DNA from 4 places in the Aerococcus sp. L_32 genome. Region 4 is predicted to be linked to each of the others. Evidence: riboswitches for the same ligand, from Rfam matches in the RefSeq annotation. Region 4 holds a riboswitch; each other region holds the start of a gene.
The links. A riboswitch is a leader RNA that binds a small molecule or an ion and turns the genes downstream of it on or off. The one in region 4 is predicted to bind FMN.

Region 1 (7,732 bases), on a different contig from region 4:
CGCGTCCGATTTACGAGCAAGCCAAGCAGATGACGAATTCAATGACTTACTAGCCAGTGCTATTGATACCATTTACGACGCATCCGTTAACAAGAGATAAACTATTTTAATATACATCATGCTCAGGGGATTTTAGTCCTCTGAGCTTTTTTATAGCAAAAAACACGATAAGTCGAACGCGTCTTCCTTACCGTGCTTGATGATGATCGCTATTTAGGGTTTTAAATTCACTAATGCTTCATAAGTCACTGGTGTTTCTTCATAACCATCCACTTCAAAGCCATTTAAATTCAAGAATTCTTTCATGAAGGTATCCCAAGCTGTGAAATCTGTATTGAAGTTATCTTGGTTGATTTGTTCAATTAAAACCTTGGCTTCAGCTTGTACTTCTGGATCTAATTCCCATGAATCCGGACGCAAACGGCCCTCGTCATCATACTCTGGCTTATCACCAAACAACATGTCACGGAAAATCCGGTCAATATGCATAATTGGCGTTTCATGTTGGCCGCGTGTTTCCATTACCTTATACAATCCCAGACAATAAACTGGGAAGAATGGAATAACTGATGAAGCTTTAGTTGTTACAGCAGTTGCTACAACGACAGTCGCTTTTCCGTTGATATCTTTTAAGTCTTTATTGATTAAAGCGGCAGCATTGTCACAGTCCGCTTTAGCGCGACCTAAAGTTCCCTTATTGTAGTATGACTCGTTTAATTCAGCCCCCAAATAAGAATAAACGACAGTCTCAACGCCTTCAGCTAGCACGTCCGCTTCCTGTAAGGCATTCATCCACATCCGCCAGTCTTCTCCACCCATAACCTTTACGGTATCCTCAATTTCGGCTTCTGAGGCCGGTTCAAGCACTTGTTCATAGAAGGTTTCCTTTTGTAGGTTGACGTTTGGTCCCACAACTTCTTGGCCGATTGATTTGATCACTGAATTGTAAGTTTCCCCTGTATTTGGGTCTGTACGGCGTCCTGAAGCTAATGAATAGACCACAAAGTCCACTTTTCCGCCGAATTCATTCTTGATGAAGTCAATCACTTGGTCCTTCGCTTCGTTAGAGAAGGCATCTGCCATAATATTTTTCGCGATTAGCCCCTCAGCCTCTGCTGCTTGGCGGAAAAAGATATTATTATACCAGCCTGGCTTACCAAGGTTTTTCTCAGATCGTGGTCCCCCACCGTGGGAAACTGAAATCGTATCTGCCCCCGCACCAAAAGCCAGGTTAATCCGACTAGCCAATCCATAAGAAGATGAGCCCCCTAATACCAAAACTTTCTTCGGCCCTTCAAAGGTCCCTTGGTCTTTAACATATTGAATTTGATTGTTTACTTCTTGCTTCAACCCCATCGGATTCACACCAACAAGGACATTTCCACGCATTTTCGCCTTAAATTCTAAAGTCATATAAGTCTCCTAATATTTACTAATTTCTCAATTTTTTGATAATTCACTTTTTAATTATATAGTTAAGGAAACTAGTAGTAAAGTTTTACATGATTATATCAAAAATCAAAGCTTTAATGAAAATTTTTTTGAAAGCAAAAAGGACTGCGGTTTTACCCTGCAATCCTCTCTTGTCATATGCGTATTTTCATTACTTAATGGCCGTTTTTCAACCCTAGAAACATATTATATCCTAGAAATCGTCATCATCCAGGTCATCTACACGTAAATTCAACAAGTTCATGCATTCTTCCACATCTTCAACGTCCATTTGCCCAGGAGCAGACGACATACCTTCTATAGTGGCAAAGCTAGCCGTTGATTTGAAGATTTCCCCGGCAATTCGGGTAATCTTACCTAAACGGCCCATCGACATGGTAATCAAGGGTTGGTCGATTAATGTGGACGCTTGGTGGGTCGCGTTCATCAAAGCCAATACCTCCGCTTCATCGTGGGGCATGACGGCCATTTTCACAATATCCGCCTCTGACTGACCCATCTTTTGTAGGCGCTTGACTATATCATTTTCCAAAGGGGTTTTCACAAAATCATGGTAGGAAACGATGACTTTGACTTGGTGTTTGTGGGCGTAAGGAATCAGGTTGTCTAAGATGTCCTGGCCTCGCTCAAACTCGATATCAATAGCGTCGACAGCCTTGGCTTGGATTAAATACCGGTACATTTCAACATACTGGCTCTTGCCAATAGCTGACTCCCCGCCCTCGCTCAAGGTTCTAAAGGTGGCAAGTAAGGGTTTTTGAATAGAGGTTTTCACCCGTTTACTCAATTCAACCAACTCTTCCAGCTCGTCGAAATCGTCAAAGTAATCAATCCGCCATTCCACCATATCGCCTGGTTGACGGCGGTAGAAATTGGCACAGTTAATAATATCTACCGTATTATCCTCGGCCAAGGGAATAATAATTTTTGGTCTATCCTCCCCGAACTTCAAGGAAGCAATTTTTACACTCTTCATGTTGGACTCCTTCTGACATCAAGGCAAAATAAATAACTCGATACAATTTGATATGTATATTGTATCGAGTTTTTGCCTTTTAAGCTATATAAAATTTGTGACCAAAGATTAAAGAACTTATTCTTCATTCATATCATCAAATTTGTCGACCATTCCTAAAAGTCTTCATCTGAATTTGTATCTAAGCTCATACTTGCATCCACAGGAGTACTTAAACCAACTTTATAGTCGCTATAAGCCTGCGAAACCTGCCGGCGGCCCTCTAGCCCTAGGTAATAAACCTCCGATAAATACAAGCCATGTGCGGCTGCTGTGGGCCCTGCTTCATTCCGGTCTTCGGCTGCGATCAACCGTTTCATCTCGTCAACTGGTCTTAACCCATCCCCAATTTGAAGCGTTGTGCCCACCAAAATCCGGACCATATTGTACAAGAACCCTGACCCTTCAAAGACAAAGGTCAAGGTTTCTGCATCCGGGTCAGCCGTCACTTCGGCCCGGTAAATTTCTCGGACAAAGTTGGTTTTATCCGTTTTAGTCGAACAGAAGGACTTAAAATCATGAACGCCGATAATGTCCTTTAAGGCCTCCTGCATACGCTTAATATCCGTCCGGTAGGGATGGTGGTACATATACTGTCTAGTAAATGGTGACGGAAACTTGGACGTATCTACCTTGTAAATATACTTCTTACCGTTAGTATGAAAACGGGCGTGGAAATCATCTTCCACCCGTTCAACCTTAGTGATTCGAATAGCATCATCAAGGATTGAATTCATTGCCCTTAAGACCGCTTCCTCACCAATTTCCGCTGGATAGTCAAAATGAATGACTTGGCCAAGGGCATGAACACCTGAATCGGTCCGGCCTGACCCAACAACAGGAATCGTCTGTCCTTTTGACATGAGCTTTAAGGCTTTTTCAAGGGCTTCTTGTACAGTGTGGCCATTTGGTTGCACCTGGAAGCCGACAAATGGTGTTCCATCGTATTGCAAGGTTACTTTAAATCTAGGCAAAATGCGCCCTCCTTCTACTAGTGGCTATAAGATAATCATGACAACGGTCAAAACCGCAAGACAGATACTGGCAAGGGTATCTAGTTTGCCCCAATGCAATTGACGGTACTTGGTCCGGCCTTCACCACCCTTGTAACCACGCGCTTCCATGGCAGTGGCTAGGTCGTAAGCTCGGTTAAAGGCAGAAATAAACAAGGGAATTAGGACTGGAATAAAGGCTTTTACCCGCTCAAGGATATTCCCTTCTGAAAAGTCTACACCACGTGCCCGCTGTGCATTCATGATCTTATCTGCCTCTTCTAGTAGGGTCGGGACAAATCGCAAGGCAATCGATAACATTAAGGCAATCTCATGGACTGGCAAAATGTTACGAACAGGCTTCAACAAGGCTTCCATGGCATCGGTAATAGCCAGGGGTTGAGTAGTCAAAGTCAAAATCGTCGATAGGAAAATAATCAATAGGAAGCGGACAAAAATATAGGCCGCATTGGATAAACCACCAGTTGTTAAGGCTAGTGGACCAAATGACCACAGGACGTCCCCAGTATGCGTAAAGAGGATTTGTAGGGCTACCGTAAAAATGATAATAGCAATCATGGGTTTTAAACCACGTAAAAATATCCCTAAAGAAATCCCAGTTAAAAAGACCAAACTCGTAACCACTGCAATCATGACGATATTGGTCGTGACATCAGTTGCCGCAAACACCAGCAACATCATGACAATCAAGCCCACCAATTTCACCCTTGGGTCCAGTTTGTGCATCAAGGAATTACCGGGAATGTACCGGCCAATAATCAATTTATCTTTCATCTATAATTGGCCCCCTTCCCCTGTAATAAATCCGCTTAACTTGTCGTCGTCATTTTGCCCGGTTGCTAAAGCCAATTTATCAACAATTAAGTCAGCTAAAGCATCCACCGTTAATGGGACGTCAGTCGCTGTGTCCCATAACTGGCGGTCTAATCTACCTTGTAGATTAAAGGCAAAATCAGCTGCGTCCGGTAAAGCCAATTGGTGGCTGGCTAACCAAGCAGGGTCCGCAAAGATGTCAGCTGGCGTCCCTTCTTTCACACAAGTCCCACCATCCATCACAATCACGTGGTTGGCATATGCTGCCACATCTTCCATTTGATGGGTCACTAAAACAATCGTCAACCCTTGGTCTCGGTACAAGCGGTCGAACATTGACATCATTTCCATCCGACCTTTTGGATCCAGTCCAGCAGTTGGCTCATCTAATACCAGTACTTCCGGTTTCATGGCAATCACCCCAGCAATGGCTACCCTGCGCATTTGCCCACCAGATAACTCAAAAGGTGACCGCTCAAATAAAGTCGGGGCAATCCCCACTGCTGCTAAAGCCGCTTCAGCTTTCTCGCGGGCTGTCGCTTCACCGTCACCAAAATTCATAGGACCGAACATGACATCTTTAATAACAGTTTCTTCAAATAGTTGACCTTCAGGAAATTGGAAGACCATCCCTACTCGTTGGCGGATTTTCTTCAAGTCTTTTGGCTTAGAGTCAGCTGATACAACCGTCTCACCAATCCGTACTTGGCCTACAGTTGGTTGTACCAAGGCGTTAAGGTGTTGGGTAATGGTCGACTTTCCTGACCCTGTATGGCCAATAATCGCCGTATATGACCCATCTGGAATCGTCACGTTAATATCATGCAAGGCTACACTGGCGAACGGTGTCCCAGCACCGTAAGTAAAGCCTACTTGTTCAAATGCGATTTGCATAACCATTCACCCAACCCTTCTTCATCAAAATATGCATCCGGCACAGCCACACCGCGTTTAGCAAGAGCGCTTTTTAGTTGCTCAGAAAAAGGCACATCCAAACCAATCTCAGTTAAATCATTCCCGTAAGTAAAGATTTCAGCTGGCGTCCCCTCTTTAATAATTTGCCCTTCTTTAAAGACAAGCATCCGGTCAGCTTCCGCCGCCTCGTTTAAATCATGGGTAATCGAAATCACAGTCAGGGCATTATCTTGTTTGATATCCGCCACGACTGCCATCAATTCGTCACGCCCTTCAGGATCTAACATTGAAGTCGATTCATCTAAAATAATGATTTTCGGTGCCACAGCAATCACACCCGCAATAGCTACTCGTTGTTTTTGACCACCTGATAAGGCTGCGGGTTCCCTGTCGCGATAGTCCCACATTTTAACCCGTTTCAAGGCAGACTCAACACGGGCATGCATCTCATCAACCGGCATACCCATATTTTCCAAGGCAAAAGCCACATCCTCTTCAACCGTTGCCCCAACAAATTGGTTGTCTGGATTTTGAAAGACTAGCCCCACTTGACTACGGATATCCCATAAGGTCTCCATAGAAAGGACCTTATCGTCCACCTGAATGATTCCTGACTTGGCTTCTAGTAAGCCCACTAATAATTTTGAAAAGGTCGATTTCCCCGACCCATTATGGCCAATAATTGCTAGCCATTCACCTTCATAGATAGTCGTTGATAGGCCATCTATAGCTAATTTCTCGTCTGATTGACTATATTGAAAAGACAAATCTTGAACCTGAATAATCGGTTTCGCCATCTTGTTCCCTCGCTCACTTAATATATTTAAGAAAAAAACTCCTCCAACGTTACTTGGAAGAGTTTGTCAAAGAAGCCCAAGTCCAGCTAGACTTGCATCGCCGTCTCGTTCATCCTGCTATACGCTTCTTCCATCCTGACTGTAACAGTCGGTACTAGAATTCCACTAGTTCAATCACCTGATTTACCTGGTAATTCGCGGACTTTACCGCCGATCGGGACTCGCACCCTGCCCTGAAGACATTTCATTTGTTTTTCACTTAGTTTAGTCTACACAAATCCACCAGTAAAAGCAATGATTAGATGTCAAGACACCTTGTTTATGCCTTTGTACCATCCCCAAGATCATTAGCATGAATCACCATTTCCGTATAAGGATAATCACCGATAATTTGAGATACCGGACAACGTTCTTCTGCCTCATAGACAATAGCTTCCGCCTGATCACGTGGTAAATCGAGATAGACATCTACTTTAAAATCAAAATAAGTAATGGTCGTTTCCTGGTTTAATTTATAATCCACTTGAACGACCACTTCACTGGTCATACCCTTGATACCGTGTCGGTCTAAAGCAATTTCGATGGTCGCATTCAAACACGTAGCCCATGATAAGGCAATCAATTGTTCTGGGTTCGTCCCAGGCTCATTCGCTTTCAAAGGACTTGACGTTTGAACCCGCAGCTCATTCTCCCCTTCAACCCAGGCCGTTCCCTTAAGTCCTTGATCATTATGCACCCGTGTCGTATACAACAATTTATCCTCAGCCATATGCGCATTGCCTCCATCCTCTTGATAACGCTCTAATATGGGTCATTATACCCTTAATTTCCAACACAAAAAAGGCAATTGCACTCAAATCCGCAATTGCCTTTTCACCGAATGATTCATTTATATATGGAAATTTTATTGTTTCAAGGTTACGTACATACCGTTGGTGATAAACTGCAACCACACTTGGCCTCCGTCTGGATTAAAGTGGACCCCGTCTTGGCTCAACCAAGTGGACGCTTCTTCGTGGTTGCTGTAGAATTCATGCCAATCCAGTAAATATACTGAATCACTATCGTCACTAGCTGCTTCAGCTAAAGTCTTGTTGACATCAGATGCCCAAGGACGGTCGACATGGGTATTGACTAGGAAAATGGTTTTATCCCGGCCAATCTCATCTAAGAAGTCAGACAATTGAGCTGACGTAAAGCCACCATTCGCACCTAGGTCAACCAAAACGACATCTTTTAGCATACCCTGTGCTTCTAAGCTAGCTGGATAGCCAATTAAGGTATATAACTGTCGACCAACCGCCGCATCAACAATAGCATTAGGATACAAGGTGTACAAACCCTCTGATTCGCCCACCATGAGGGAGTCACCAATAAAGGTTACCGGTAATTGATAGGCAAAGCGGGCTTGTTCATCTGGAATCCCTTCATAAAATCCTAGCGACGCCTCACTTAAACTGTCTTTATAAGTTGACAGACTAGCGTCAGCTTGCTTCTCTTGCTCAGCCCTTTGTTTATTCAGTTCTTCAATCTTCTTGGCTTGTTCAGCAGCTTGCTGCTCCTCTACCGTCACATTGTCAGCCGGTTTAGACACCGCCACCGCACTCACGCCTCCTAGGAAAACGAGGGCAAATGCAATGAATAAAATGCGGGTCAACCAGGGTGCCGGCTCTTTAAACAAGTTACGAACCTTAGTAAAAAGATGGACGGGTTGGTTGTTACGCACT
Region 2 (7,732 bases), on a different contig from region 4:
ATACTCACGCGGTTCGCTACTTGGATACCAGATGCTTCTAATTGTGCGATTTTATCAGGATTGTTGGTCATAAGGTCAATGGATGTCATACCCAGTTCCCCTAACATTTGTGCAGCCGTATGGTATTCCCTTAAATCATCTGGGAATCCTAGGGCATTGTTAGCTTCAACAGTATCCAGTCCTTCTTCTTGTAACTGGTAGGCTTTTATTTTATTGATTAAGCCAATACCGCGACCTTCCTGTCTTAAATATAAGAGAACGCCTTGGCCAGCTTCATTGATCTTCCGCAGGGCTTCATGTAATTGCTCTCCGCAGTCACACCGGTTTGAGCCCAATACATCTCCCGTTAAACATTCAGAATGCAAACGCGTTAGGACCTGTCCCTTACCTGAAATATCCCCTTTGACCAAAGCTACATGTTCTTGATTATCTACATCGTTGATAAAAGTATGGATAGTAAATTCACCAAATTTTGTCGGCATTTTAGCTTGTGATACATGGTGGGTATGACGCTCAGTTTTTAACCGGTAGTCTTGTAAGCCTTTAATGGTGATGACTGGCATCTGCCACTTCTCTGCTTGCTCAAGCAATTCGGCTTGGCGCATCATCGTACCGTCTTCGCGCATAATTTCTACACAAACACCCACTGGATTCAGACCAGCTAATTTCATTAAATCAACCGTTGCTTCTGTATGACCATTTCGCTCCAAGACACCATTTTCTTTCGCCACCAATGGGAAAACGTGGCCCGGACGGTTAAAGTCGCTGGGTTGGCTAGCCGGATTTGCTGCTTCACGCATGGTTAACCCACGTTCAACTGCGGATACACCTGTACTTGTCTCTTTATGATCAATGGATACCGTAAATGCGGTTGTATGTGGGTCTGTATTATCATTCACCATTGGCGATAAATTCAACCGACTAGCTACTGCTTGACTCATTGGCTGGCAAATTAACCCTTTAGCATGAGTCGCCATAAAATTAATATTAGCTGTTGTTGCAAACTCTGCTGCACAAATTAAGTCTCCTTCATTTTCTCTATTCTCATCATCCAAAACCATGATAATTTGTCCCGCTTGTAAAGCTGCTAATGCGTCTTCGATTGTTGAAAAATCCATCTATACCCGCTCCTTCACTGTAAATTGCTCAATATACTTGCCGACAATATCATTTTCTAAATTCACGATAGAGCCTACTTGATAGGTTGAAAAAATTGTTTGTTCACTGGTGTGAGGAATGATTGATACTTTAAATGTATCTCCTTCAACTCCAGCAACCGTTAAACTTGTACCATCAATAGCAACAGATCCCTTCATGATGATATAGCGCATTAATGGTTTACTTGTTTGAATCGTGTACCAATTAGCGATACCATCCGCCTCAATTGCGGTGATTTTACCAATACCATCAATATGGCCACTTACAATATGACCACCGAATCTTGCATTTGCCTTCATCGCCCGTTCCAGATTCACGCGGCTATTGTTAGCAATTCCTTCTAAAGACGTTTTCGCAATCGTTTCTGGCATCACTTCAACTTGGAAATTAGTATCGGTGTAATTCGTCACGGTAAGACAAATGCCGTTCACACTAATAGAGTCACCTAGATTGACATCGGATACTATTTTTTCCGAGGCAATGGTTAAAAGAAGTCCTGCATCATTGTTGATAGCCTCGATACTTTCAATATGGCCAATATCTTCTATAATTCCTGTAAACATTTAACCCACCCTACTTTCTATCAAAATGTCGTCGCCAAATTGGGTAATTTCACTGATATGACTGGTTACCGCTTGGTCCATATGTGGAAAACCGAAACCACTGATAGGACTATACTGGTCAAAACCACCAATGACTTTGGGCCCAATATAAGTGTGGATTTCTTGGATTAAACCTGATTCAAGTAGCGAAGCATTTAGTCTTGATCCACCTTCAACATAAATACTTTGAATACCTTGTTGGCCTAGTTGTGTGATTAAATCAAGTAAATCTACTTTGTTATCCTTTTCCTTCACAACCAATAGCTGGCAGCCAGCTGCTTGATAGGCTTGGTGATCTTCTGGGTCCTGATTAATTGTCGCAATAATTGTGGGCGTTTGCTTCGCTGTCGCCACTAATTGGCTGTTTAAGGGGAGCTTCAAGCTACTATCACAAACAATACGGATAGGATTAAGCCCCTCAAAATCGTCAATTCGAACAGTTAACGATGGATCATCCAAAAGCGCAGTCCCTATGCCAACCATAATGGCTTGGTTACTGTGGCGTTGGTAATGCACATGCTCTCGTGCAATTTTGTCCGTTATCCACTGGGAATCCCCAGTATAGGCGGCCGTTCGACCATCTAGGGTCATGGCATATTTCATGGTGACATAGGGGCGTTGATGAGTCATAAAGTAATTGAATTTACGGTTAAGATCTTCACTCTCTTTGGCTAATAGACCCGTTTCTACTTCAATATGGTGGTTTCTTAGTTCCTGGATGCCTTTTCCAGCAACCAAAGGATTCGGATCAATTGCAGCAACTATCACTTTTTCAATACCCGCTTCGATAATAGCTTGCGTACAAGGCGGCGTTTTACCAAAATGACAGCAGGGTTCCAGCGTGACGTACATAGTTGCCCCTTTTACATCATGCCCTTGTTCGCTGGCATCCTTTAAGGCTTCTCTTTCCGCATGCAAACCACCATACTGCTGATGATAGCCTCGACCGATGATTTGGCTATTCTTTACGATAACTGCACCAACCATAGGATTAGACCTTGTCCAACCCTGTCCTAATTTGGCTAGGTCAAGTGCTTCTTGCATATAGTCTTTCATTCACTCATCCTTTCTCTAAACAACAAATAATCCAGTCAGAGTGACGAAAAAAAGCCCTAGAAATAAGATTCCTAGGGCACACAAATAAACTATAGACTTATAGTATTCGTTTATTTTGATTCTACTCTTCTTCCATCCAGACTCTACTGTCGGTCTCGGAATTACACCGAGTCAGCCCCTAATTAAAGGAGGTCGCGGACTTTACCGCCGGTCGGGAATTACACCCTGCCCTGAAGATTTTATTTGAATGTTTATGGTGATATCATACGGTATTAAAAAGAAAATGTAAACCCAAATGTATTTTTTAAATTAAAAATATATACTATAGAGTATTTATCATGGGTGATTGGATAAAAAATTTCCCTTCACCTGGCCATTTTTACCCAAGTATAGTTTGCCAAACTCATCAATTAAGCCATGGAATTCCTGGGCTTCCTCATAAGTGAAGTCATCCGGTAGGTTAATCTCTTGGTAAAGGCTTTGATAGGTTGTGTACGAATTGCCTGTCAACCAACTGAATAAACGCCTAGCGTAGGCATCAGCGATAAACGCTGGTTGGTCAAATATAAAAACGCGAAATACGTCAGCTGTTTCAAACCCTACCCCGTGTAATTTCAAGATTTCACTTCGCAACTGTTTTCCGTATGCATACTGCATGGCTTGATAATCCCATTTGTGGTTATCAAACCATTGGAAACTGGCTTGAATTGCTCGCGCCTTGTTGCGGTAGAAACCACTTGGTCGAATCAGCGTTTCTAATTCTTCTAACGGGAGCTTTAAAATTCCTTCTGGCAAAAAACCAGTAGCTGCGTTCAAGTTATTTAGGGACTTTTCAACGTTACGCCAGTTGGTATTTTGAACAAGGATAGCCCCCAGGATTATTTCTACCTTATAATCAGCAGGCCACCAACCTTGTGGGCCCATTTCATTTAATAAGGTATCGTATAACTTTCTAATAGCTAATTTATTCATCATCTCACCCTAAATTATTTTGCCGTTATGTGGTATTTTTCCTTGCATCTTCATGTAAAAATTAATGGATTCCTATTAGCGTCACACCTATACTTGGTGGTTGTCTAGCTTGGATTGGTCAAAGCCTTCCAAAGCCAACAAGGCAATTTTGCGGTCGATACCACCTGCATAACCAGTCAATGCACCATTAGTGGCTACAACTCGGTGACATGGAATTAGAATCGAGATGGGATTGTGGCCAACAGCACCGCCAGCTGCACGAGCTGAACCCCTTTTCCCAGGAGTGGTTAAAGCAACTTTATCAGCTAATTCCTTATAACTAGTCGTTTTGCCGTAAGGGACATTAATCAGTGCGTTCAGGATTTGCTTACGGTAAGGCGTTACTTCTGGATCCAAAATGTTTGGGTCAAGAGTTGGGTTCTCACCAGCAAAATAAGCATCTAACCAATTCTTGACTTGTATGATTACTGATGTTTCAGCTGCTGCCATTGTTTGCATGACGTATTGACTACCGAAGTATTTTTGGTCAGCAAACCACACTCCTTTAATGGTTTTATCGTCGCTCACGATAGCAATTTGGCCAAGTGGTGAGGTGTAAGATGATTTGTAATACATGGTAATCCCTCCTGGGCTAAGATGACAGATACCCTAGCTATCTCAATAAAAGATGGGGATAGCTAGGGTATGGCTTTTATGTACTTGTAGTAATGCTATTTATTCTGCGTACTGTGCAATACCATTACCAAAGGACCAGTTCTCTTTATTTACTTCAACTAAGTTGATAAAGACATCTTCTTTGCGAATATCTAATTGGTTATTTAAATTGTCAGCAACCGTCTTGTATAAAGCTTTTTTTACTTCAGTTGTACGTCCCTCATTCATCGTGATTTGAATGATCACGATACCTTCTGTACGGTCAACACCTAGGTAATTGGTAGAAAATATCAGTTCTTCAGCTTTTAAATCATTCACAATAACGAACTTATCTTCTTCAGGGATTCCAATCGTTTCAAGCATAGATTCGTAAACTAACTCACCTAGTTGTGTCTTAAATTCTGCAGTCTTACCTTCTAATAGATCAATTCTAACTAATGGCATGTAGCACACTCCTTATCTTTTTGCATAATATTATTATATATGAAAAATTAATTAAATTGCTAGTTTCACCCTACAACAATTTTTAGAAGTACCCTACTATACATTGATTGATATATGTAAAGGAATAATTTTTTATAGAGACTTGTTGATTTCTAGCATAAAAAAACCGATAACGCTTTTAAGGTCATCGGTTTACTTGGTTTAACTATTGTTTGTACTTTTTATGCATTTCATGTTTGTTTTATTCATTTGGATCGCTTTCAGCATCTTCTTGAGTGCCATGAACAGTACCAGGTACGTGGTCAGGGCTAGCATAAATGGTGTACAGTTTTAATGGTACGCTCCCCCGATTGGTGATATTATGCCATAAACCTAGTGGCACAAAGACTGCTTCATCTTCTCCAATTTTTTGTTCAAAGGATAAATCGTCCTCAGCAGGACCCATCTGGCAAAGACCCTCACCTTGCTCGATACGGATAAATTGATCACTTTCATGATGTACTTCTAAACCAATATCACCGCCTACAGGAATTTCCATAACAGTCAACTGCAACTTGTTACCTGTCCAAATCGTCGTACGAAAATTTGTATTCTCTAACGTTTCTTTTTCAACATCTATAATATACGGCTTTTTGTCGTTATCTACATTACCAGTCAGAAATTTATTATCAGTCATCATAATCCCTCCTTATCTATAATTTTACTCCTTATATATTTAAATGCAAATATATTGTGAATCAGTGATCATAAATAATTTTGTTGCTTGCTGTTTATTTTTAGTTTATGCTTTTTTTAATTATTCATTCATATTCAGAAAGGCGTTTTATCATGAAATCACTTATTCAATTTTGGCAACAGTCATTTAATTTTAAACAACAAATAAGTTGGCGCCAAGCATTATCTAGGATTTTAACAAACCTTATTTTTATTATTATACTCTACTTTATTGCTTTAATTGCACCTCCTTCATGGGAGGAACCTATTGCTTATTTTGTCCAAGTTTATACGATCATTTCAATCGTACCAACAATTACCACTATCATTAGCGCAATAAAATAATCATCCAATGTATATTCTTTAAGAAAGTTGGGGGTAACGTGAAGAACACTGATAATTTTTATGAAATGGAAGATAATTTCTTGAAGATTAGTAAAGAAGTTGCAGCAATGTCAGATACTTTAGAAAAATTTGAGCAGACTGTTTCAGATATTCAATTATTTCTTAAATATTATGGTAGCAAAGACTGGTTTAATCACCGGAAAATGGACGAAGAAGGCCTATTGTCGGACGCTAGTACAACGGCTGTATTAGGCGAGGATTACGCTTATGACTTAGTCATGGATATCGTTGATTTGACAAAGAAAATGAAAATTATTGGTGATGAATTAACAGAAGAATAGCTTATTATCTAATGGAAGATTAAATGGGTTCTTTGCTACACTTTAAGCTTTTGTTTTCACTACTTTAACATCATATTATAAAGGACTGATACGCTTGATAATGGATAAACTAAATGATGTAACAAATTCCTATAAAAAAAATTCAACTTTCTATATATTAAGTTTATTCTTTCAAGAACATATTCACGAAGTTCCTTATATTACAATGGATGAGATAGCTAATAGGACCTTTGTATCAAAAAGTCAAATCTCGAAATATGTCAGATATCTAGATTATAAAACTTACATTGACTTTAAAGATGCTTGCTTAGAATATCTTGAATCTTTAGAGGGACGCCGTTTTGATTTACAGAGGTCTAATAATGCAAAAGATAATATTGTAAACTTTACAGATACTATGGTGAATGGCCTTAATACTTTAACAAATTCAGTAGATTATATTCGTTTAGATTTATTAACTGAACAACTCGCCGCAGCAAATACTGTATTTGTCTTTGCCCAGGGAGATGTTCGCTACCTCTGTTATCAAATTCAAATAGAGCTACAAGTGATTAATAAAAATATTATTATTTGCGATGTTGACTTTCAACATTTCTACAATATTAGTGACAATGATTTATTATTAGTACTCAGCGTTAACGGTAATACTTTCAAGTACAATAAGCGTGTAGTGAAGAGGCTTGAGGAGACTCATGGGATGAAATGGCTCATCACTTGTCAAAATAATCTAAGCTTTAAGGGACAACAGTTATATGTTCCCATACAGCATGAAAAATTTAATACAATCCTTTTTAAATATATTATTGATTTATTAATCTTTAACTTAAAACAACACTACTAAAATGGTTAGTCAAGGAAGTTTCCTTTAAAGAAACTTCCTTTTTAAGTAGCAACTCCTTCCTTATACTTTTGTAATACGAAAAGGAGGAATATACATGTCATTTCCAGAAAATTTTTTATGGGGCGGAGCAACTGCTGCGAATCAAACAGAAGGAGCTTATAATATCGATGGTCGAGGTCTTTCAAATCTAGATTTTATGCCTTACGGAGAATTACGCTTCCAAGTGGGTACAGGGAATTTAGACCCTAAATCTTTGCCAGCAAACACTTTCTTTCCCTCAAGAGTCGCCATTGATCATTACCATCACTACAAAGAAGATATTGCACTAATAGCCAAAATGGGATTTAGAGTTTATCGATTATCTATCTCTTGGTCAAGGATTTATCCTAAGGGAAATGAGTCCAAACCAAATCAGCTTGGTTTGGATCACTATCTAAATGTTTTTAAAGAATGTCGTAAGTATAATATTGAACCATTAGTGACTATCAATCATTTTGATATCCCTATGTATTTGGTTGATGAATATGGTGGTTGGAAAAATCGTCTAACTGTTGAATTTTATTTAAAATTTACGGAAACATTGTTTAAGCATTATAAAGATTATG
Region 3 (7,732 bases), on a different contig from region 4:
GCTGGGTTGGCTATTCGGATTTGCTGCTTCACGCATGGTTAACCCGCGTTCAATTGCGGACACACCTGTGCTTGTCTCTTTATGGTCAATGGATACCGTAAATGCGGTTGTATGTGGATCTGTATTATCCTCCACCATTGGCGACAAATTCAAACGACTAGCTATTTCCTGACTCATTGGCTGGCAAATTAACCCTTTAGCATGAGTCGCCATAAAATTAATATTAGCTGTTGTTGCAAACTCAGCTGCACAAATTAAGTCTCCTTCATTTTCTCTATTCTCATCATCCAAAACCATAATGATTTGGCCTGCTTGTAAAGCTGCTAATGCGTCTTCGATTGTTGAAAAATCCATCTATACCCGCTCCTTCACTGTAAATTGTTCAATATACTTGCCAACAATATCATTTTCTAAATTCACGATAGTGCCTACTTGATAGGTTGAAAAGATTGTTTGTTCACTGGTGTGAGGAATGATTGATACTTTAAATGTATCTCCTTCAACTCCAGCAACTGTTAAACTTGTGCCATCAATAGCAACAGATCCCTTCATGATGATGTAGCGCATTAATGGTTTACTTGTTTGAATCGTGTACCAATTAGCGATACCATCCGCCTCAATTGCGGTGATTTTACCAATACCATCAATATGTCCACTTACAATATGACCACCAAATCTCGCATTTGCCTTCATTGCCCGTTCCAGATTCACGCGGCTATTGTTAGCAATACCTTCTAAAGACGTTTTCGCAATCGTTTCTGGCATCACTTCAACTTGGAAATTAGTATCGGTGTAATTCGTCACGGTAAGACAAATGCCGTTGACACTAATAGAGTCACCTAGATTGACATCGGATACTATTTTTTCCGAGGCAATGGTTAAAAGAAGTCCTGCATCATTGTTGATGGCCTCGATACTTTCAATACGGCCAATATCTTCGATAATTCCTGTAAACATTTAATCCACCCTACTTTCTATCAAAAAGTCCTTACCTAATGGCGTGATTGCTTGGATATAACTTGTGAGCGCTTGGTCCATATGTGGAAAACCGAAACCACTGATAGGACTATACTGGTCAAAACCACCAATAACTTTAGGACCAATATAAGTGTGGATTTCCTGGATTAAACCAGCTTCAAGTAGCGAAGCATTTAGTTTTGATCCACCTTCAACATAAATACTTTGAATACCTTGCTGGCCTAGTTGGGTGATTAAATCAAGTAAATCTACCTTGGCATTCTTTTCCTTCACAATTAATAGCTGGCAACCGGCTGCTTGATAGGCTTGGTGATCTTGTAGATTCTGATTAGTTGTCGCAATAATTGTAGGCGTTTCCTTAGCAGTTTTGACTAATTGGCTGGTTAAGGGGAGCTTCAGGCTACTATCACAAACGATACGGATAGGATTAATCCCCCCAAAATCGTCAATTCGAACAGTTAACGCTGGATCATCCGCAAGCACTGTCCCAATCCCAACCATAATGGCTTGGTTACTGTGGCGTTGGTAATGGACATGGTCACGTGCAGTTTTGTCCGTTATCCACTGGGAATCCCCAGTGTAAGCAGCTGTTCGACCATCAAGGGTCATGGCATACTTCATGGTGACGTAGGGTTGCTTACGGGTCATAAAATAATTGAATTTACGGTTAAGATCTTCACTTTCTTCAGCCAAAAGACCCGTTTCTACTTCAATATGGTGGTTTCTTAATTCCTGGATGCCTTTTCCAGCAACTAGTGGATTCGGATCAGTTGCAGCAACCACCACTTTTTCAATACCCGCCTCTATAAGGGCATGGGTACAAGGCGGCGTCTTGCCGAAGTGGCAGCAAGGTTCAAGGGTTACGTAAATCGTTGCCCCCTTGACATCATGGCCTTTTTCAAAAGCGTCTTTTAAGGCTTCTCTTTCCGCATGGAGACCGCCGTATTGCTTGTGGTAACCTTGGCCAAGAATCTGATCATTTTTCACAATGACTGCACCCACCATGGGGTTCGACTTGGTCCAACCTCGGCCTAGCTTAGCCAAATCTAGCGCTTTTTGCATATAGTCTTTCATTCACTCATCCTTTCCTAAACAACAAATAATCCAGTCAGAGTGACGAAAAAAAGCCCTAGAAATAAGATTCCTAGGGCACACAAATAAACTATAGACTTATAGTAATTGTTTATTTTGATTCTACTCTTCTTCCATCCAGACTTTACTGTCGGTCTCGGAATTACACCGAGTCAGCCCCTAATTAAAGGAGGTCGCGGACTTTACCGCCGGTCGGGAATCACACCCTGCCCTGAAGATTTTATTTGAATGTTTATGGTGATATCATACGGTATTAAAAAGAAAATGTAAACCCAAACGTGTTTTTTAAACAAAAAATATATACTATAGAGTATTTATTTTTTGTGATTTGATAAAAAAATTTCCTTTACTTGGCCATTTTTACCCAAGTATAGTTTGCCAAACTCATCAATTAAGCCATGGAATTCCTGGGCTTCCTCATAATTGAAGTCATCCGGTAAGTTAATTTCTTGGTAAAGGCTTTGATAGGTTGTGTACGAATTTCCTGTCAACCAACTGAATAATCGCCTAGCGTAGGCATCAGCGATAAACGCTGGTTGATCAAAAATATAAACTCGGAAGACATCCCCCGTTTCAAAGCCTATGCCTCGAATTTTCAATAATTCGCTCCTTAGATGGTCGCCGTATTGGTCGGAAATCGCTTGATAATCCCAATTATGGTCATTAAACCACTCAAAGGTTGCCTGTATCGTTCTTGCTTTATTACGGTAGAAGCCACTGGGGCGAATAAGTATTTCTAAGTCTTCTACATTTAGTTTTAAAATCTCCTCCGGCAAAAAGGCGGTTGCTGCTTTTAAATTGTTTAAAGATTTATCCACATTTCGCCAATTAGTGTTCTGTACTAAAATAGCACCCAGAATGATTTCTACTTTACTTTCTGCGGGCCACCATCCTTGTGGGCCCATTTCTGTGAATAGCGTGTCATATAATTTTCTGATATTGATTTGTTTCATAGTGCTCCCTAAATTTGGTGTTTCTCTAGCTTATACCGGTCAAAGCCTTCCAAAGCCAGCAAGGTAATTTTGCGGTCGATACCACCTGCATAACCAGTCAATGCACCATTAGTGGCTACAACCCGGTGACATGGAATTAGAATCGAGATAGGATTGTGGCCAACAGCGCCGCCAGCTGCACGAGCTGAACCCCTTTTCCCAGGAGCATTTAAAGCAACTTGATCAGCTAATTCCTTATAGCTAGTCGTTTGGCCGTAAGGGACATGAATCAGTGCGTTCAGGATTTGCTTACGGTAAGGCGTTACTTCAGGGGCTAGAATAGTTGGATCAAGTGTGGGATTTTCACCAGCAAAATAAGCATCTAACCAATTTTTTACTTGCTTTGTCACTGGCGTTTCTCCTTCTATCATAGTCTGTAAGTCGTATTTACCACCAAAGTATCTTTGATCACTAAACCACAATCCTTTAATCGCATGTTCATCATTCACGATAGTCATTTGACCAAGTGGTGAGGTGTAAGATGATTTGTAATACATCGCATTTCCTCCTTAGTGTAATAGGCGCCAAATGTAAAAAGTAGCATAGGCAGACCAAGAACCCCAATCTTTTTGTAGAGATAGTAGTCGCTCTTTATCAGGTTTAATATCGAGATTTTCAATTTGTTTGATCCCGTTTAATAAGCCAATATCTGCCATTGGGAAGGCATCACCGAGTCGTAAGCAGCGCATCAGTACATAATTGGCAGTCCATGGACCGATACCACGAACTTTTGTCATCTCTTTCTCAGCTGCTTTGGCAGTTTGAAATTGTTGATAATAGATTTTTGACATTTTTCCAGCGGTAATTTGCTTTGAAATTTCCATTAGATACTCAGCTTTTCTCTGAGTTAGTTTTAGTTGGCGAAGATCTTCAACAGTGGATTGGACAATCGCTTCTGGTTGTGGGTAAATCCAGTAAGTTTCCCCTTCGAAGTTGATCGGTTCTCCATATTTTTCTGTAAAACGACGTTTCAAGGTATACGCGTAGATTAGGTTAATTTGTTGGCCAAGAATGCCCCAAGTGATGACTTCGTAAAAGTCAGGCATGCCAACTAATCTTAAGCCATAAAAATGCTGGGTCAGGTTACTTAATAGTGGATCATTTTCCGCCATAATATAAAAATCGGTGAGGTCAGTATCTAAATCAAACCAGTCACGGATATAACGCGTGATATAAAATTTCGCGTTGTCAGTCCACTTTAGGTCATTTAAAATCCGCACTTGAAGATATTCTTGATTTGTATCTGGACTAATTTCACATAAGTAAATTTCTCCATCCACCTTGTAGGCTCTTCGTAATTTACCGCCTATCATCTTGTACATCACTTCGTTAGTCGTTCGGCTTAAATACCCCATAATCGATGACCAAGCGCATATTTCTGGTAAATTAATTTGTAGCAAGTCTGACGTCATCATCCCACAACTCCTTTAACTAAATCCATTTTAACATCATCTATTGCAAATAAATAACACTATCTGGCTTTTTAAATTTCGGGACTAGTATAGTAAACTGCATTTCAACAACAAAACCCTAGCTATCACTAGTTTAGAGTGATAGCTAGGGTATTTAAATAAAGTATTATAGTTTTATAAATCTCTTCTGTTCTTTGGTTGCAACATATCCTTTATGCTGATAGAACTGATGTGCTTTTACTCTTTCAACACCCGAATTCAACCGAATAAAGTTATATTGTTTGAGATTTTTCTCCTGTTCCAACACGTCCATCAACTCACTACCTATACCTTGTCCTTGATATTCAGGTAAAACCGCTAGTCCTAGAATATTAAAGCCAGAATCTGAATATAGTGTATGATATACCTCAGCTTGAATGAAACCAACTACTCTATTTTCTTTCTCAAAAACTTTTGTAAAATGATTTTGAATGTTTAAAATATTTGATGCTACTTTTTCAATTGTAACGTTATATCCTAAACTAACCCTAGCTATTAGAGCAATCGACGATGCATCTTCAACTTTAATATCTCGTATCATATATCCTCCCATCATCAAATATAAAGTTATATTATTATCACTGTATAAACAACACCATTAATGACTTCAAAAAAGTAGAATTCAAATTATTTACTCCGCATACTGTGCAATACCATTACCAAAGGACCAGTTCTCTTTATTTACTTCTACTAAGTTGATAAAGACATCTTCTTTGCGAATATCTAATTGGCTATTTAATTTATCAGCAACTGTCTTGTATAAAGCTTTTTTCAACTCAGTTGTACGTCCCTCATTCATTGTGATTTGAATGATTACGATACCTTCTGTACGGTCAACACCTAGATAATTGGTAGAAAATATCAGTTCTTCAGCTTTTAAATCATTAACAACCACGAACTTATCTTCTTCAGGGATTCCAATCGTTTCAAGCATAGATTCGTAAACTAACTCACCTAGTTGTGATTTGAATTCTGCGGTCTTACCTTCTAATAGATCGATTCTAACTAATGGCATGTAGCACACTCCTTATCTTTTTGCGTAATATTATTATATATGAAAATTTAATTAAATTGCTAGTTTCACCTTACAACAACTTTTTAGAAGTACCGTACTATACATTGTTTGATATATGTAAAGGAATATCTTTTTATAGAGACTGGTTGATTTCTAGCATAGAAAAACCGATAACGCTTTTAAGGTCATCGGTTTTCTTGATTTAACTATTGTTTGTACTTTTTATGCATTTCATGTTTGCTTTATTCATTTGGATCGCTTTCAGCATCTTCTTGAGTGCCATGAACAGTACCAGGTACGTGGTCAGGGCTAGCATAAATGGTGTACAGTTTTAACGGTACACTCCCCCGATTGGTGATATTATGCCATAAACCTAGTGGCACAAAGACTGCTTCATCTTCTCCAATTTTTTGTTCAAAGGATAAATCGTCCTCAGCAGGGCCCATCTGGCAAAGACCCTCACCTTGCTCGATACGGATAAATTGATCACTTTCATTATGTACTTCTAAACCAATATCACCGCCTACAGGAATTTCCATAACAGTCAACTGCAACTTGCTACCTGTCCAAATTGTCGTACGAAAATTTGTATTCTCTAACGTTTCTTTTTCAACATCTATAATAAATGGCTTTTTGTCGTTATCTACATTACCAGTTAGAAATTTATTATCAGTCATCATAATCCCTCCTTATCTATAATTCTACTCCTTATATATTTAAATGCAAATATATTATGAATCAGTGATCATAAATAATTTTGTTGCTTGCTGTTTATTTTTAGTTTATGCTTTTTTTAATTATTCATCCATATTTAGAAAGGCGTTTTATCATGAAATCACTTATTCAATTTTGGCAACAGGCATTTAATTTTAAACAGCAAATAAGCTGGCGCCAAGCATTATCTAGGATTTTAACAAATCTTATTTTTATTATTATTCTCTACGGCATTGCTTTAATTGCACCACCTTCATGGGAGGAACCCATTGTTTCTCTTGCCCAAATTTATAGTACCGTATCAATCATTCCAATATTTACCACCATCATCAGTGCAATAAAATAATCGTCAAATTGATAAGCTTTAAGAAAGTTGGGGATAACTTGAAAAATACTGAACATTTTTATGAGATGGAAGAAAATTTTTTGAGGATTTCTAAAGAAATTGAGGTCATGTCTAATTCCCTGGAAAATTTTGAAAGATACCTACCAAATATCAAACTATTCCTTAAATACTATGGCAGTGAGACTTGGTTTAAACATTTAAATATGGAACAACAAGGCTTATTTGAAGATGCTAGTACAACAGCTGTACTAGGAGAAGACTACAGCTATGACCTTGTTATAGATATTATGGATTTAGCCAATAAACTAAAAAGTATTGGTGAAAGCTTATTGGAAGACAGCTCTAATTCCTAATCCCTCAATAATAAAAATTTAGTTATTTACTGCTAATTAAAGTGAATTTTAAGTGGTAGATAGCTATCATCTATTATATTTAGCCTAATTTGGCGCATCTATCAAAAATAGAAGCTTTAGGATAAGTTAATCCAGGTATTTTATTGCTATTAGGCTGTTTATCACAAAAAAAACAAAAAAGACATTTCCCACATAAGTGAGAAATGTCTTTTTGATTTGTATATGGATTGGTACTCGACTTCTTTGGAAGTCTCCGTCCCATAGTACATCCATACCTCTCTCCTCCTTCTCCACACCTTGTGCCTGCTACCTAACTTCTACATCAGGTGTGCAACTTAAACTTTCTGGGCAAATAAAAAAGACACCTTCCATGAAGAAAGATGTCTTGAACTGAATAATTGAATGGTACTCGATTTCTTGCGAAATCTCCGTCCCATACTCCATTCGTAAGCGAATAAATTCGCAACGACTGCAGCAATTAACGTTTTGAGAACTAGAATATCAATATTTATGATGAATCTATACTGATCAATCCCTATATATCCAAACTCTGAAAATCTAAAAGTGTATAAAATAACATATAAAAAGTTACGAATAGATAAAATTTGCACCAATTAACACCATAAAATAGACTAGTCATTTATCTTATTTAATATGCTTAAACTCCTTCAAGTGGTGGTAATTGATCAATCCATTCTAAAGTCTTCATACTAACAGTAATAATTGAAAGTAATAGATTTAAAATATATTTCGGATCTTCACTAAATTCATTAGGATCATCAACAATACCA
Region 4 (7,732 bases):
CTTATAAAGGATCTTGGGTTGGTTTTCTATTGAAATTTAAACCCTTGCGGTGGCTTGGTCAACGTACATTCCATATGTATTTATGGTATTATCCAATCAATGTGTTGTTCCATATGGTTCCAACCAGTCAGAATTGGTTTACTAATAGTATATGGCCACAAGTCATTTTGATTATTGTCCTATCCTGCTTGTCTTATGCCTTACTAGAGGAAAAAAGATGGCCGGTGCCGATTTTTAATGAAGTCCGAAATAATCAACCCGTTCGTCTATTTACAAAGGTACGTAATTTGTTTAAAGAGCCGGCACCTTGGTTGACCCGTATTTTATTCTTAGCGTTTACCTTCATATTCCTTGGTGGTGCGAGTGCTGTTGCAATTTCTAAACCAGCAGACAATGTGACAGTAGAAGAGCAGCAAGCAGCTGACCAGGCCAAGAAGATTGAGGAATTGAATAAACAACGGGCTGAACAAGAAAAACAAGCAGACGCGAGCCTATCAACCTATAAAGACAATTTAAGTGAGGCGTCACTAGGATTCTATGAAGGGATTCCTGATGAACAAGCCCGCTTTGCCTACCAATTATCTATAACCTTTATTGGTGACTCCCTAATGGTCGGTGAATCGGAAGGTTTATACACCTTGTATCCTAATGCTATTGTTGATGCGGCGGTTGGTCGCCAGTTATATACCTCAATTAGCTATCCAGCTAGCTTAGAAGCACAGGGAATGCTCCATGACACGGTTCTTGTTGACCTAGGAGCTAATGGGGGCTTTACGTCAGCTCAATTGTCTGACTTCTTAGATGAGATTGGACGGGATAAGACGATTTTCCTAGTCAATACCCATGTCGACCGCCCTTGGGCAGCTGATGTCAATAAAACCTTAGCTGAAGTGGCCAGTGACGATAGTGATACCATCTACTTATTGGACTGGCATGAATACTATAGTAACCACGAGGAAGCGTCCACTTGGTTGAGTCAAGACGGGGTCCACTTTAATCCAGACGGAGGCCAAGTGTGGTTGCAGTTTATCACCAACGGTATGTACGAAGTCTTGAAAAAATAAAATTTCTATATAAAATTGAAACATTAGATGAAAAGGCAATTGCGGGTTTGAGTGCAATTGCCTTTTTTGCTAGGAGTATTAAGGGTATAATGGCCCATATTAGAGCATAATCAAGAGGATGGAGGCAATGCGCATATGGGTGAGGATAAATTGTTGTATACGACACGGGTGCATAATGATCAAGGGCTTAAGGGAACGGCCTGGGTTGAAGGGGATAATGAGCTGCGGGTCCAAACGTCAAGTCCTTTGAAAGCTGATGAGCTTGGGACTAACCCAGAACAACTGATCGCCTTATCATGGGCGACGTGCTTGAATGCGACCATCGAAATTGCTTTAGACCGACACGGTATCAAGGGTGTGGCCAGTGAAGTGGTCGTTCAAGTGGACTATAAATTAAATCAGGAAACAACCATCACTTATTTTGATTTCAAAGTAGATATCTACCTCGATTTACCACGTGACCAGGCGGAAGCTATAGTCTATGAGGCAGAAGGCCGGTGTCCGGTATCTCAGATCATCGGTGACTATGCTTATAAGGAAATAGTGATTCACACTAATGATCATGGAGATGGTACAAAGAGATAAGGTGTCTTGACATCTGATCATTGCTTTTAATGGTGGATTTTAGTAGACTAAACTAAGTGAAAAACAAATGAAATGTCTTCAGGGCAGGGTGCGAGTCCCGATCGGCGGTAAAGTCCGCGAATTACCAGCAGCAATAGGTGATTGAACTAGTGGAATTCTAGTACCGACTGTTACAGTCAGGATGGAAGAAGCGTATAGCAGGATGAACGAGACGGCGATGCAAGTGGTTAGCTGAATTGGGCTTCTTTGACAAACTCTTCCAAGTAACATTGGAGGAGTTTTTTCTTAAATATTTAAAGTGAGCGAGGGAACAAGATGGCGAAACCGATTATTCAGGTTCAAGATTTGTCTTTTCAATATAGTCAATCAGATGAGAAATTAGCTATAGATGGCCTATCAACGAGTATCTATGAAGGTGAATGGCTAGCGATTATTGGCCATAATGGGTCGGGGAAATCGACCTTTTCAAAATTATTAGTGGGCTTACTGGAAGCCAAGTCAGGTACCATTCAGGTGGACGATAAGGTCCTTTCTATGGAGACCTTATGGGATATCCGTAGTCAAGTAGGGCTAGTCTTTCAAAATCCAGACAACCAATTTGTTGGGGCAACGGTTGAAGATGATGTGGCTTTTGCCTTGGAAAATATGGGTATGCCGGTTGATGAGATGCATGCCCGTGTTGAGTCTGCCTTGAAACGGGTTAAAATGTGGGACTACCGCGACAAGGAACCAGCAGCCTTATCTGGTGGTCAAAAGCAACGGGTTGCGATTGCGGGCGTGATTGCTATGGCACCAAAAATCATTATTTTAGATGAATCGACTTCAATGTTAGATCCTGAAGGTCGGGACGAATTGATGGCAATTGTGGCGGATATCAAACAAGATAAGGCCCTAACTGTGATTTCGATTACCCATGATTTAAACGAAGCGGCGGAAGCTGACCGGATGCTTGTCTTTAAAGAAGGACAAATTATTAAAGAGGGTACGCCAGCTGATATCTTTATTTACGGGAATGAGTTAACTGAGATTGGTTTGGATGTGCCTTTTTCCGAGCAACTAAAAAGCGCCTTAGCTAAACGCGGGGTGGCTGTGCCGGATGCATATTTTGATGAAGAAGGGTTGGGTGAATGGTTATGCAAATCGCATTTGAACAAGTAGGTTTTACTTATGGGGCCGGGACACCGTTCGCCAGTGCAGCCTTGCATGATATTAATGTAACGATTCCTGACGGGTCATATACGGCGATTATTGGCCATACAGGGTCAGGAAAGTCGACCATTACCCAACACCTTAACGCCTTGGTACAACCCACTGTAGGACAAGTACGAATTGGTGAGACGGTGGTGTCAGCTGACGCTAAGCCAAAAGACTTGAAGAAGCTCCGTCAACGAGTAGGGATGGTCTTCCAATTTCCTGAAGGACAACTATTTGAAGAAACGGTCATTAAAGATGTAATGTTCGGGCCGATGAATTTTGGCGACGATGAAGCGACAGCCCGCGAGAAAGCTGAAGGAGCCTTAGCAGCAGTGGGGATTGCTCGGACTTTATTTGAGCGGTCACCTTTTGAATTATCTGGTGGGCAAATGCGCCGGGTAGCCATTGCTGGGGTGATTGCCATGAAACCGGAAGTACTGGTATTAGATGAGCCAACTGCTGGACTAGATCCAAAAGGTCGGATGGAAATGATGTCTATGTTCGACCGCTTGTATAGAGACCAAGGGTTGACGATTGTTTTAGTGACCCATCAAATGGAGGATGTGGCAGCTTATGCCAACCACGTGATTGTGATGGATGGTGGGACTTGTGTGAAACAAGGGACGCCAGCTGACGTTTTTGCCGACCCTGCTTGGTTAGCCAGCCACCAATTGGCTTTACCGGACGCAGCTGATTTTGCCTTTAATTTGCAAGGTAAATTAGACCGCCAGTTATGGGATGGAGCGACTCAGGTGCCATTAACGGTAGATGCTTTAGCTGATTTAATCGTTGATAACTTGGCTTTAACGACCGGGCAAAATGACGACGACGAGTTAAACGGACTTAGTACAGAGGAAGGGGTCAATGATAGATGAAAGATAAATTGATTATTGGCCGGTATATTCCCGGTAATTCCTTGATGCACAAACTGGACCCGAGGGTGAAATTGGTGGCCTTGATTGTCATGATGCTATTGGTGTTTGCGGCAACTAATGTCACGACCAATATCGTCATGATCGTGGTGGTCACGAGTCTAGTCTTTTTAACTGGGATTTCTTTAAGGGTATTTTTACGCGGTTTGAAACCCATGATTGCGATTATTATTTTTACGGTAGCCCTACAAATCCTCTTTACCCACACCGGGGACGTCCTGTGGTCTTTTGGGCCACTAGCCTTAACAACTGGTGGCTTGTCTAATGCGGCCTATATTTTTATCCGCTTCCTATTGATTATTTTCCTATCGACGATATTGACTTTGACCACTCAACCTCTGGCTATTACAGATGCCATGGAAGCCTTGTTGAAGCCTGTTCGTAACATTTTGCCAGTCCATGAGGTTGCCTTGATGTTGTCGATTGCCTTGCGATTTGTCCCGACCCTACTTGAAGAAGCGGATAAGATCATGAACGCACAGCGGGCACGTGGTGTGGACTTTTCAGAAGGCAACATCCTTGAGCGGGTGAAAGCCTTTATTCCAGTCCTCATTCCCTTATTCATTTCAGCCTTTAACCGGGCTTATGACCTAGCCACTGCCATGGAAGCGCGTGGTTACAAGGGCGGTGAAGGACGGACCAAGTACCGTCAATTGCATTGGGGCAGAATAGATACCCTTGCCAGTATCGGTCTTGCTGTTTTGACCATCGTCATGATTATCTTATAGCCACTAGAAGGAGGGCGCATTTTGCCTAGATTTAAAGTAACCTTGCAATACGACGGGACACCCTTTGTCGGCTTTCAAGTGCAACCAAATGGGCATACCGTACAAGAGGCCCTTGAAAGAGCCCTAAAGCTCATGTCTAAAGGACAGACGATTCCTGTCGTTGGGTCAGGTCGGACCGATTCAGGCGTTCATGCTCTTGGCCAAGTGATTCATTTTGATTATCCAGCGGAAATTGGGGAGGAAGCGGTCTTAAGAGCCTTAAATTCAATCCTTGACGATGCCATTTGCATCACCAAGGTTGAGCGGGTGGAAGATGATTTCCACGCCCGGTTTCATACGAATGGGAAGAAGTACATCTATAAGGTAGATACCTCTAAGTTTCCGTCACCGTTTACTAGACAGTATATGTACCACCATCCCTACCGAACGGACGTTACCCGAATGCAAACGGCCTTAAAGGACATTATCGGCGTCCATGATTTTAAGTCCTTCTGTTCGACTAAAACGGATAAAACCAACTTTGTCCGGGAAATTTACCGAGCTGAAGTGACGGCTGATCCCGATGCAGAAACTTTGACCTTCGTCTTTGAAGGATCAGGCTTCTTATATAATATGGTCAGGATTTTGGTGGGCACAACGCTTCAAATTGGGGACGGGTTAAGACCAGTTGATGAGATGAAACGATTGATCGCAGCCGAAGACCGGAATGAAGCAGGACCCACAGCAGCCGCACATGGCTTATATTTAGCGGAGGTTTATTACCTAGGACTAGAAGATCGCCAGCAGGTTTCCAAGGCTTATAGCGACTATAAATCTGGTTTAGGGACGCCTATGAGTGCAAGTGGGGACTTAGAGGCAAATTCAGGTGAAGACTTTTAGAGACGGTCGACAATTTTGATGATCAAAATATTGAAGAAGTTAATAAAGAATAAGTGCTTCAATCTTTAATCACAAATTTTATATAGCTTAAAAGGTAAAAACTCGATACAATATACATATCAAATGGTATCGAGTTTTTTATTTTACCTTGATGTCAGAAGGAGTCCAACATGAAGAGTGTAAAAATTGCTTCCTTGAAGTTCGGGGAGGATAGACCAAAAATGATTATTCCCTTAGCCGAGGATAATGCGGTAGATATTATTAACTGTGCCAATTTCTACCGCCGTCAACCAGGCGATATGGTGGAATGGCGGATTGATTACTTTGACGATTTCGACGAGCTGGAAGAGTTGGTTGAATTGAGTAAACGGGTGAAAACCTCTATTCAAAAACCCTTACTTGCCACCTTTAGAACCTTGGGCGAGGGCGGGGAGTCAGCTATTGGCAAGAGCCAGTATGTTGAAATGTACCGGTATTTAATCCAAGCCAAGGCTGTTGACGCTATTGATATCGAGTTTGAGCGAGGCCAGGACATCTTAGACAACCTGATTCCTTACGCCCACAAACACCAAGTCAAAGTCATTGTTTCCTACCATGATTTTGTGAAAACCCCTTTGGAAAATGATATAGTCAAACGCCTACAAAAGATGGGTCAGTCAGAGGCGGATATTGTGAAAATGGCCGTCATGCCCCACGATGAAGCGGATGTATTGGCTTTGATGAATGCGACCCACCAAGCGTCCACATTAATCGACCAACCCTTGATTACCATGTCGATGGGCCGTTTAGGCAAGATTACCCGAATTGCAGGGGAAATCTTCAAATCAGCGGCTAGCTTTGCCACTGTAGAAGGGATGTCGTCTGCTCCTGGGCAAATGGCCGTTGAAGATGTGGAAGAATGCATGAACTTGTTGACTTTGCATGCAGATGACTTGGATGATGAAAATTACTAGGATAATTTGCCTATAGGATTGAAAAACGGCCATTAAGTAAGGAAAATACACATATGACAAGAGAGGATTGTAGGGTAAAACCCAGTCCTTTTTGCTTTCAAAAAAGCTTTCATTAATACTTTGATTTTTGATATAATCATGTAAAACTTTACTACTAGTTTCCTTAACTATATAATATAAAGATGAATCGTCAAAAAAATGAGAAATCAGTAAATATTAGGAGACTTATATGACTTTAGAATTTAAGCCAAAAATGCGTGGTAATGTCCTTGTTAGTGTGAATCCGATGGGGTTAAAGCAAGAAGTAAACAATCAAATTCAATATGTTAAAGACCAAGGAACCTTTGAAGGACCGAAGAAAGTGTTGGTATTAGGAGGCTCATCTTCTTATGGATTGGCTAGTCGGATTAACCTAGCCTTTGGTGCGGGGGCAGATACGATTTCAGTTTCACATGGTGGGGGACCACGATCCGAGAAAAACCTTGGTAAGCCAGGTTGGTATAACAATATCTTTTTCCGGCAAGCAGCGGAGGCTGAAGGGTTAATCGCTAAAAATATCATGGCAGATGCCTTCTCTAACGAAGCGAAGGACCAAGTGATTGACTTCATCAAGAATGAATTCGGCGGAAAGGTGGACTTTGTGGTCTACTCATTGGCTTCAGGACGCCGTACGGACCCAAATACCGGGGAAACTTACAATTCAGTAATCAAATCAATTGGCCAAGAGGTTGTGGGACCAAACGTCAACCTACAAAAGGAAACCTTCTTTGAACAGGTGCTTGAACCGGCTACAGAAGCTGAAATTGAGGACACTGTAAAGGTTATGGGTGGTGAAGACTGGCGGATGTGGATGAATGCCTTACAGGAAGCGGACGTGCTAGCTGAAGGCGTTGAGACCGTTGTTTATTCTTATTTAGGGGCTGAATTAAACGAGTCATACTACAACAAGGGCACTTTAGGCCGTGCTAAAGCGGACTGCGATAAGGCTGCCGCTTTAATCAACGAAGATTTAAAAGACATCGATGGGAAAGCAACAGTTGTTGTGGCAACCGCTGTAACCACTAAAGCTTCATCTGTGATCCCATTCTTCCCAGTATACTGCTTAGGGCTATTTAAGGTCATGGAAGCGCGAGGCCAACATGAAACGCCAATTATGCATATCGACCGGATTTTCCGCGACATGTTATTTGGCGACCAGGCAGAATTTGACGAAGAGGGCCGTTTGCGCCCAGATTCATGGGAATTAGACCCAGAAGTGCAAGCTGAAGCCAAAGCTTTGATTGAACAAATCAACCAAGATAACTTCAATACAGACTTCACAGCTTGGGATACCTTCATGAAAGAGTTCTTGAATTTAAACGGCTTTGAAGTGGATGGTTATGAAGAAAGACCGGTTA

Region 1: another riboswitch for FMN. It lies ahead of ACRCJ0_RS05295 (energy-coupling factor ABC transporter ATP-binding protein); the one in region 4 lies ahead of ACRCJ0_RS05230 (energy-coupling factor ABC transporter ATP-binding protein).
Region 2: another riboswitch for FMN. It lies ahead of ribD (bifunctional diaminohydroxyphosphoribosylaminopyrimidine deaminase/5-amino-6-(5-phosphoribosylamino)uracil reductase RibD); the one in region 4 lies ahead of ACRCJ0_RS05230 (energy-coupling factor ABC transporter ATP-binding protein).
Region 3: another riboswitch for FMN. It lies ahead of ribD (bifunctional diaminohydroxyphosphoribosylaminopyrimidine deaminase/5-amino-6-(5-phosphoribosylamino)uracil reductase RibD); the one in region 4 lies ahead of ACRCJ0_RS05230 (energy-coupling factor ABC transporter ATP-binding protein).

The regions. Positions count from the first base shown of each region.
Region 1 covers NZ_JBOEQF010000051.1:5,635-13,366, forward strand. Annotated here, with positions in the region: gene ACRCJ0_RS05265 (fructose bisphosphate aldolase) at 1-100, shown strand, start outside; gene fabV (enoyl-ACP reductase FabV) at 214-1,413, opposite strand; gene aroD (type I 3-dehydroquinate dehydratase) at 1,646-2,428, opposite strand; gene truA (tRNA pseudouridine(38-40) synthase TruA) at 2,584-3,441, opposite strand; gene ACRCJ0_RS05285 (energy-coupling factor transporter transmembrane component T family protein) at 3,466-4,254, opposite strand; gene ACRCJ0_RS05290 (energy-coupling factor ABC transporter ATP-binding protein) at 4,255-5,187, opposite strand; gene ACRCJ0_RS05295 (energy-coupling factor ABC transporter ATP-binding protein) at 5,163-6,005, opposite strand; FMN riboswitch at 6,125-6,250, opposite strand; gene ACRCJ0_RS05300 (OsmC family protein) at 6,325-6,774, opposite strand; partial or broken gene ACRCJ0_RS05305 (acyltransferase family protein) at 6,910-7,732, opposite strand, start outside.
Region 2 covers NZ_JBOEQF010000049.1:5,928-13,659, reverse strand. Annotated here, with positions in the region: gene ACRCJ0_RS05175 (bifunctional 3,4-dihydroxy-2-butanone-4-phosphate synthase/GTP cyclohydrolase II) at 1-1,118, opposite strand, end outside; gene ACRCJ0_RS05170 (riboflavin synthase) at 1,119-1,721, opposite strand; gene ribD (bifunctional diaminohydroxyphosphoribosylaminopyrimidine deaminase/5-amino-6-(5-phosphoribosylamino)uracil reductase RibD) at 1,722-2,816, opposite strand; FMN riboswitch at 2,937-3,058, opposite strand; gene ACRCJ0_RS05160 (endonuclease III domain-containing protein) at 3,153-3,791, opposite strand; gene ACRCJ0_RS05155 (methylated-DNA--[protein]-cysteine S-methyltransferase) at 3,876-4,403, opposite strand; gene ACRCJ0_RS05150 (tautomerase family protein) at 4,503-4,886, opposite strand; gene ACRCJ0_RS05145 (cupin domain-containing protein) at 5,128-5,562, opposite strand; gene ACRCJ0_RS05140 (DUF4298 domain-containing protein) at 5,984-6,286, shown strand; gene ACRCJ0_RS05135 (MurR/RpiR family transcriptional regulator) at 6,387-7,127, shown strand; gene ACRCJ0_RS05130 (6-phospho-beta-glucosidase) at 7,222-7,732, shown strand, end outside.
Region 3 covers NZ_JBOEQF010000032.1:9,045-16,776, reverse strand. Annotated here, with positions in the region: gene ACRCJ0_RS03880 (bifunctional 3,4-dihydroxy-2-butanone-4-phosphate synthase/GTP cyclohydrolase II) at 1-354, opposite strand, end outside; gene ACRCJ0_RS03875 (riboflavin synthase) at 355-957, opposite strand; gene ribD (bifunctional diaminohydroxyphosphoribosylaminopyrimidine deaminase/5-amino-6-(5-phosphoribosylamino)uracil reductase RibD) at 958-2,052, opposite strand; FMN riboswitch at 2,172-2,293, opposite strand; gene ACRCJ0_RS03865 (endonuclease III domain-containing protein) at 2,385-3,023, opposite strand; gene ACRCJ0_RS03860 (methylated-DNA--[protein]-cysteine S-methyltransferase) at 3,032-3,559, opposite strand; gene ACRCJ0_RS03855 (DNA-3-methyladenine glycosylase 2) at 3,572-4,477, opposite strand; gene ACRCJ0_RS03850 (GNAT family N-acetyltransferase) at 4,641-5,054, opposite strand; gene ACRCJ0_RS03845 (tautomerase family protein) at 5,145-5,528, opposite strand; gene ACRCJ0_RS03840 (cupin domain-containing protein) at 5,771-6,205, opposite strand; gene ACRCJ0_RS03835 (hypothetical protein) at 6,358-6,588, shown strand; gene ACRCJ0_RS03830 (DUF4298 domain-containing protein) at 6,627-6,941, shown strand; gene ACRCJ0_RS03825 (DEAD/DEAH box helicase) at 7,600-7,732, opposite strand, start outside.
Region 4 covers NZ_JBOEQF010000050.1:5,912-13,643, reverse strand. Annotated here, with positions in the region: partial or broken gene ACRCJ0_RS05240 (acyltransferase family protein) at 1-1,064, shown strand, start outside; gene ACRCJ0_RS05235 (OsmC family protein) at 1,200-1,649, shown strand; FMN riboswitch at 1,720-1,845, shown strand; gene ACRCJ0_RS05230 (energy-coupling factor ABC transporter ATP-binding protein) at 1,965-2,807, shown strand; gene ACRCJ0_RS05225 (energy-coupling factor ABC transporter ATP-binding protein) at 2,783-3,718, shown strand; gene ACRCJ0_RS05220 (energy-coupling factor transporter transmembrane component T family protein) at 3,715-4,503, shown strand; gene truA (tRNA pseudouridine(38-40) synthase TruA) at 4,525-5,382, shown strand; gene aroD (type I 3-dehydroquinate dehydratase) at 5,553-6,335, shown strand; gene fabV (enoyl-ACP reductase FabV) at 6,565-7,732, shown strand, end outside.